DNA from 2 places in the Microbulbifer sp. CNSA002 genome. Region 1 is predicted to be linked to the other one. Evidence: riboswitches for the same ligand, from Rfam matches in the RefSeq annotation. Region 1 holds a riboswitch; the other holds the start of a gene.
The links. A riboswitch is a leader RNA that binds a small molecule or an ion and turns the genes downstream of it on or off. The one in region 1 is predicted to bind thiamine pyrophosphate.
Positions count from the first base shown of each region.

Region 2: linked by a shared signal. The riboswitch ahead of ACG1BZ_RS14190 (TonB-dependent receptor) and the one ahead of thiC (phosphomethylpyrimidine synthase ThiC) in region 1 are both predicted to bind thiamine pyrophosphate.

Region 1 covers NZ_CP172449.1:3,861,206-3,864,617, reverse strand. The annotation lists gene ACG1BZ_RS17100 (thioredoxin domain-containing protein) at 1-632, shown strand, start outside; gene ACG1BZ_RS17095 (SGNH/GDSL hydrolase family protein) at 694-1,620, opposite strand; TPP riboswitch at 1,883-1,981, shown strand; gene thiC (phosphomethylpyrimidine synthase ThiC) at 2,067-3,412, shown strand, end outside.
Region 2 covers NZ_CP172449.1:3,189,379-3,192,790, reverse strand. The annotation lists gene ACG1BZ_RS14190 (TonB-dependent receptor) at 1-1,346, opposite strand, end outside; TPP riboswitch at 1,402-1,517, opposite strand; gene ACG1BZ_RS14185 (SDR family NAD(P)-dependent oxidoreductase) at 1,579-2,415, shown strand; gene ACG1BZ_RS14180 (hypothetical protein) at 2,449-2,742, shown strand; gene ACG1BZ_RS14175 (DUF2608 domain-containing protein) at 3,170-3,412, shown strand, end outside.

The DNA of each region.
Region 1 (3,412 bases):
GAGTTAGTGAATCGAGTATAGAAAGTAAGTCCAAAGCTTTAATAGAAGTAAATGGGCAGAAGGCACAGAGTTTTTCACTGGGGCAGTCTGTTCTTAAAGATGTCGTTCTGAAGAGTTTGAAAGGGCACTATGCCGTTATTGATAATCAGGGATCCCTGGAGCGCCTGCTATTGCAAGGTGAAGAGGGTAATATTATCCCTTTAACTTTGTCCCATCAGCACGATGAGGAGCTGCGCAAACGTATTGAACAGCCTCAGGGAGAAAAGGGTAAAAAGCTAATCGAGCCGGCTGCTGTGTTGACTCTTGGGCAAGAGTGGTTGGCGAAGCAACTCGAACAACGAGAATTCTTGGAGGCTAAATTTATTGAGGCGGAGCTGGAAGTTGAGGGCCACCATTTGATGCGCTTGGAGGGGGTGGCCAACAATGAGTTCTTTACTGCACTTGGATTCGAGGAAAACGATGTGCTGTTGAGGGTCAATGACAGTTGGGTCCACAGTGGTCAGAATGAGCTTTGGAGTGCTCTTACCAGTGGAAAAGTAATTGATGTTGCCTTTATGAGAAAGGGTTTGCCGCATAGATTGCAGTATGTGGTTGAAGAGAGTGGTTACTTTGATGAGGATTTAGGTAAGTGAATTGATTAGGGCCCGCGGTACTTTATTGCGGGCCCTGAATTTACCGAGCAGTAAAAGTTACTTATTTATCCGGATTTCCTTGCCACAGTAGGTCAGCGACAATATTTTGTCCTTGAATGCTTGGGTGGAAACAGTCTCCACCATCAATATCATCTTTATTAAACTGAAAAGTCCCGGCATTTAACTGATCCTCACCGGTATATTCAGCAACAACTTCTACCCCATTCATACCGTTGTAACTTTCTGCTTCCTCAACAAGGATTTCGTTATAACGTTGTTGGGCTGTGGCTATTCCGTTATAACGAGTAGCAAAGCTCTCTCCATTCATCGAGCCGCCATTTGTTGCAATTCGGCAGATTCCGAAAGTCGACCAGACACTCTCGCAATCTACGCGGGAATTACCGCTTTGCTTATCCAGACCCGCTGCCCGGAGATCGTGTACTCGTGGTACTGAGCCGAGTACTATCGTTGAGCCGTTAGGGAGACCATCGACTAATTTGTCCAGACCAGCTTGAACTGCCGAGCGCCACTCGCTATCGGTGTAAAGTGGATCGTTACAGTTGGCTGGATCGACGCAACCCCGGTTACAGATGTCATTACCGCCCAATACTACCTCGACATGATCAGGTAAATTACTTTGAGATAGAATCCGATCGGCTTGAGTGGAGAAATTGTCGCCTCCACTACGCATCTCAGCACCGGATTCCGCTGCACTTTTATTGGCAGCCATATTGGGGTAGTTAACTTTATATTTATCGTGAACACTCTCCACTGAATTGTCGTCGCCGTCAAACCAGGAATGCTCGGGTTGGTCCCCGCCGAGAAGACAAAACAGGTCCCAGAAATACTTATTGCGGGTACAGTCTGCACCGAATGCCATGGTAATACTGTCACCCGCAGCAACAGACTTGGAGGGGGCTGCCATTGCTGGCTGTATCGACAAGATGCTCAAACAGAGCGTTACTAGAACTCCATATTTATTCAACATTGTATTTTCTCCCACACCGACTTTCGCCGTAAGTTGTTATCGTTTTATTCACTGCTCCGGTAAACGAGAAGGAGTGTAGGACGCACTCAGATATTGTGAGTGATGAATGCTTGAGACCCTTTGGTCAGTTATCAATAAATTGAAGTCTGTTGGAGTTTTGTCGCCGAGAGCATTGATTACTTTATTGGCGTTTCAAAGCTTTAGTTTTTCTGGCACAGTTTTATGCCATCTGTTTTTCTTCGGACGCTTCCACTATACTGCGCTCTACTTGTCGGAGTGCCTGTGGGCTGAGATCGCTGTTGCGAGATCCGTTGAACCTGATCGGGGTAACCCCCGCGTAGGGAACAAGATCTGAAGTCGCCTGTTTTGTTACAGTTTGGCGTCTTTTCTCTTTGTATGTGCCCTGGATGCTGCGACCTTTAAATTTCCAAGTTTTAAGGTTACGCATGTCTGAGATCATTGAACAATCCGGTAAAGCCGGAAAGTCCTCCCGCGCTGCCAGTCGCGATTCCGCTAAAGAATTTCTTGAAAATCTCACGGTTCAATCTTTCCCCAACTCGAGCAAGGTGTATTTGCCCGGTGAAACTCCCGACATTCAGGTTGGTGCTCGTCAGATCTGTTTGGGAGATAGTTTGGTAGGGGGGGATGCAGAGAATCCGGTGTTTGAACCCAATGAGCCCCTCACCATTTACGACACTTCGGGCCCCTATTCCGAGCCCAATTTTAAAGTGGACGTACGGGAAGGGTTGCCCAAATTGCGCCAGGGCTGGATAGAGGCCCGCAGAGATACTGAACTGCTGGACTCTCGCCAAGCGGCCTACAGCCAGAAGCGTATGGCGGACCAGGGGCTGGATCATATCCGCTTTGAAAACCTTCCCAGCCCTCGCCGGGCCAAACCGGGACAGAATGTATCTCAGATGCACTATGCCCGCCGCGGCATTATTACCCCAGAGATGGAATTTATCGCAGTGCGCGAAAATATGGGGCGAGCCAAGTTGGCAGCGGAAATGAGTGAAAGTGAATACCAGAAGGCACGTGATGGTATTTACATCCCCGAGCAAATCACGCCGGAATTTGTGCGCCGGGAAGTTGCAGAAGGGCGGGCAATTATCCCGGCGAATATTAATCACCCGGAAGTGGAGCCGATGATTATCGGGCGCAACTTCCTGTGCAAGGTGAATGCAAATATTGGTAACTCGGCTGTGACTTCCTCCATTGAAGAGGAAGTGGAGAAACTGGTTTGGTCTACCAAGTGGGGCGCGGACACGGTGATGGATCTGTCTACCGGTGCCAATATCCACGAAACCCGCGAGTGGATTCTGCGAAACTCGCCAGTGCCCATCGGTACTGTGCCGATTTACCAGGCGCTGGAGAAAGTAAACGGAATTGCTGAAGATCTTAACTGGGATGTGTTCCGCGACACCTTGATTGAGCAGGCGGAGCAGGGGGTGGATTACTTCACTATTCATGCTGGCGTGCTTTTGCGCTATGTGCCGCTCACTGCGAAACGTATGACTGGGATTGTCTCTCGCGGTGGTTCCATTATGGCCAAATGGTGTCTCGCCCATCACCAAGAGAATTTCCTCTACACCCACTTCGAGGAAATCTGCGAGATTATGAAGGCTTACGATGTGAGCTTTAGTCTCGGTGATGGCCTGCGTCCGGGCTCAATTGCGGATGCTAACGATGAAGCCCAGTTTGGCGAGCTGCACACGCTTGGCGAGCTGACTGAAATTGCCTGGAAGCACGATGTTCAGACGATGATCGAAGGCCCCGGTCATGTGGCTATCCA
Region 2 (3,412 bases), 670 kb from region 1:
GTAGCGTAGAGCAGGGTGTTGCCGGTGTAATGGTATTGCAGGGATATATTGCCGCCCCACAGATTTTCACCATTATCTGCATCGATGTTATAGGAGTCAGAGTAATCGGCTTCGCGTCTTTCCAGTCTAAGACCGGTGATCAAGTTGATCGCTGGGGTGATTTCCGTAGAGAGCTGGCCGTAGATGGCAGAGTTTTCAGTATCAAAAGTGCTGCGGAAGCTCTGGTTGCGATTCAGGTCCTCGCGCTCCGTGCGGCCGTAAAGGCCCACTACCCAGTGGCTGCGATCCCAGAATAACTTGGACTCTTCGGTAGAGAGTGCGCGAAGGTCAATACTGATATTGTCTTTATCGCGCTGGTAATTATCCGTGGAGCTGTATTCCCAGGAATGAAAGCCGACATAGCTCCAATCCTCATCGTAGCCATATTCTGTATCTGAATCGGCGAGGCTGAGAGTGCCTTCTAGAGTAAAGTTCTCGTTACCAGACCATTGAGCAGTCAATGCGCCGGCAAAGGTTTCCTGGCGATCCCAGCCGGGCTGGTCAGATTGGGTTTCGCGAGTGTTATAGAGAGAGAAAGCATCGTAGCCGTTATCAACATCGATATAGAAGAGGGTAACGCCCAGCTTTAAATCGTCGGACGGGGAGTAGGCCAGCTTACCGCGCAGTACAGACTCGTCAATATTACTGGTGTCATCTCGGTTGAGATACACATTCTCGGTATAGCCGTCGGATTTGCGTTTGCTGGCAGCCAATCGATAGCCAAGAGCATCGCTCAAAGAACCACTGGTAGCCGCGGACAGACTCTGTCCATTGTACTCACTTAGCTCGGCGGACACCTTGGTGGTTGACTCACTGGTGGGCGCTGCACTGGTCATGTTGATCAGGCCGGCCAGGGCATTAGCGCCGTACACCGTGCCCTGTGGGCCCCGCAGGATTTCCACTTGATCGATATCCAGGGTGCTGGCTGCGAGTCCCAGGCCAGTAAAGTCGATACCGTCGATGATCAGGCCAACTGAGGGGTTTACTGGGTCGATAAACTGGCTGCGCTCACCAATGCCGCGAATCTGAACAAATCGTCCCCTGGAGGCGCCGGAGGAAAAATTCACATTGGGCGCCATGTTTAAAAGCTGGTCCAGATTGGCCGCGCCCCGCGCATCGATCGCGCTTTCATCCAGTACGGTAACACTGGAAGGAAGCTCCAAAAGGTTGGTTTCCCGTAGCTGTGCCGTAACCACCACTTCCTCAAGCCCGGTTTCTGCGGTATTGGCGGTGGCGATACCGGCGAACAGGCTGCTGGCAAGGCTGACAGACCAGGCAATAGGGTGGGTGGGAAACTGTTTTTTCATGGTTCTCTCTCGAATAACGGCAGTGAAAGAGACCCGGAGTGCGACGTGGGGAGGTTTTGCTTTGTCTACCTATTCCTACGCCGGTATTAACCGGATCAGGTTCAAGGGTTTGTCGCGACAGACCAATTTGATCCCCGGACATCTCAGGCAAGGCCACCCCTTAGGTTTTGCGGGCGCGATGATAGCAGAAACTGGGGTATAAAGTGGTAAAAGCAAGGAAGGGAAAGCGCTTATGGATCAGGTATCTTACTTTAGTGGCAAGACGGCACTGATTACCGGTGGTGCTTCTGGAATCGGTGCGGCCTTGGCATGTCGACTGGCAGCACTTGGGGCTCAAGTCATTATCGCGGATATCCAGCGGGACCTGGCTACGCAGGTTGTCAGCCAAATACAGGAGTCCGGTGGGAGAGCATCGTTTGTTCACTTGGATGTTCGTAATTTTGATCAATTTTTTCAGGTCATTAGTGAAATATCTCCGTTAGATTTCCTTTTTAACAATGCTGGTATAGGGGTGGGTGGATATTTTTCCGATCATAATCTTGAAGATTGGAAAGCGGCGATTGATATCAATTTGTTTGGCGTTATTCATGGGCTCCAATGTGGTTTCCAGGCCATGAAGCGCCAGGGCTCTGGCCATATTATCAATACTGCCTCAATGGCGGCTTTAGTTCCGTCGCCAGCAATGGCCGCCTACTCAGCCTCCAAGAGTGCTGTGGTGGCAATATCAAAGGCTATTCGCCCTGAAGCTGGGTCCTGCGGTGTTCGAGTGAGTGTTTTGTGCCCCGGGGCAGTATCAACGCCGATTTTGCAGGGAGGTGGCGTCAGTGGGCGGATGCCAACCCCCATTCCACTTCAACAGCAGGCAGAGATGTTCGAGCCTCTGGGGCCAATATCTGCTGATGCTTTTGCAGAAAAGGCTTTGTTTCAAATTGCAAAGAACAAAGAAATCATTGTTGTGCCAGCAAAACTTAAGTTGCTGTGGTGGCTGGAAAGATTATTTCCTTCTTTGCTGTGTCGCCTTTCCTTTAAGCAGATGGAGAAAATACTTCAGCCTTTGGGACTAAAATAATTGTATCTTTGGAAAGGCGGAGTAAATTGGGAAATGATGATTTCCTGTGACCACTGTGGTGAAGTTTGGGAGTTTGCTGATAAGGCCCTGCCGAACATTCAAAAAATTACGCGGAATTTTTCTGAGGGGCGTATTAGCGTAAGTTTGATAAAAGCGCTGAGCGGTGAACTTAAATTGCCTATGCTCTACAGCAAAAAATTGGCTGTTCATATAACGGTAAGATCTGGGCACTGCTTTTACTGCCAGGAGCCCCTGGGCATAGAAGAAGCGTTTATAAAACACTGTCAGGGCTGTGGTGCCTTGAATTTGGATCGCAGATTCGCTTAATGGGGAGCAGCTTATTTAGAAGCACCCGGCGTGCCGAATTATCAGCATGCCGAGTTGGGGGAGGGGCAACTTTATGCCGCTAATAGCAGAATCTAATATCCGGGTTTGGGAAAAGTATATCTTTTAAGGGGCTGGTGGTTGTATTGTACGACAACAATATGAAGCTCTGTTCAAATTATTCACAGATTAAGTATTATTTCTTTGCTAATAGAGCTGGCGGCTTACGCTTCCTATTTGGTACCCCCTCAGAACTTGATTCGATTTTCTGTTTTTTTGGCTCTGAATGATAAATTGCTATTTTTCAGGGGCACAAGTTAAGTACTATCTAGTCTAGGCATTATGCCAGTACAGTCTCTGTCTCCAGCTACGCCAAAATCATTCACTTTTTTGTGTTAATAATCAGGGTAAGTAAAAAGGAATTTATTTTATGAGCAAGTTTAATTCTCTACTGTATTCGATTGTTTTAATTGTGGCTTCTCATTGTGTGTCTGCCGGTGCTATTAAGAAAGAGGTGAACAGCTTTGAGGACGTCCAGAATATAATTGAAGAATCAGCCACCCCAATAAATACGTTACTGGTTATGGATAATGATGACACCTTGAGTATGATGCCTTGCGCTGAAAAGTCTCAATGTCAATATCTTGGTGGCGCAGCTTGGTACTCATGGCAG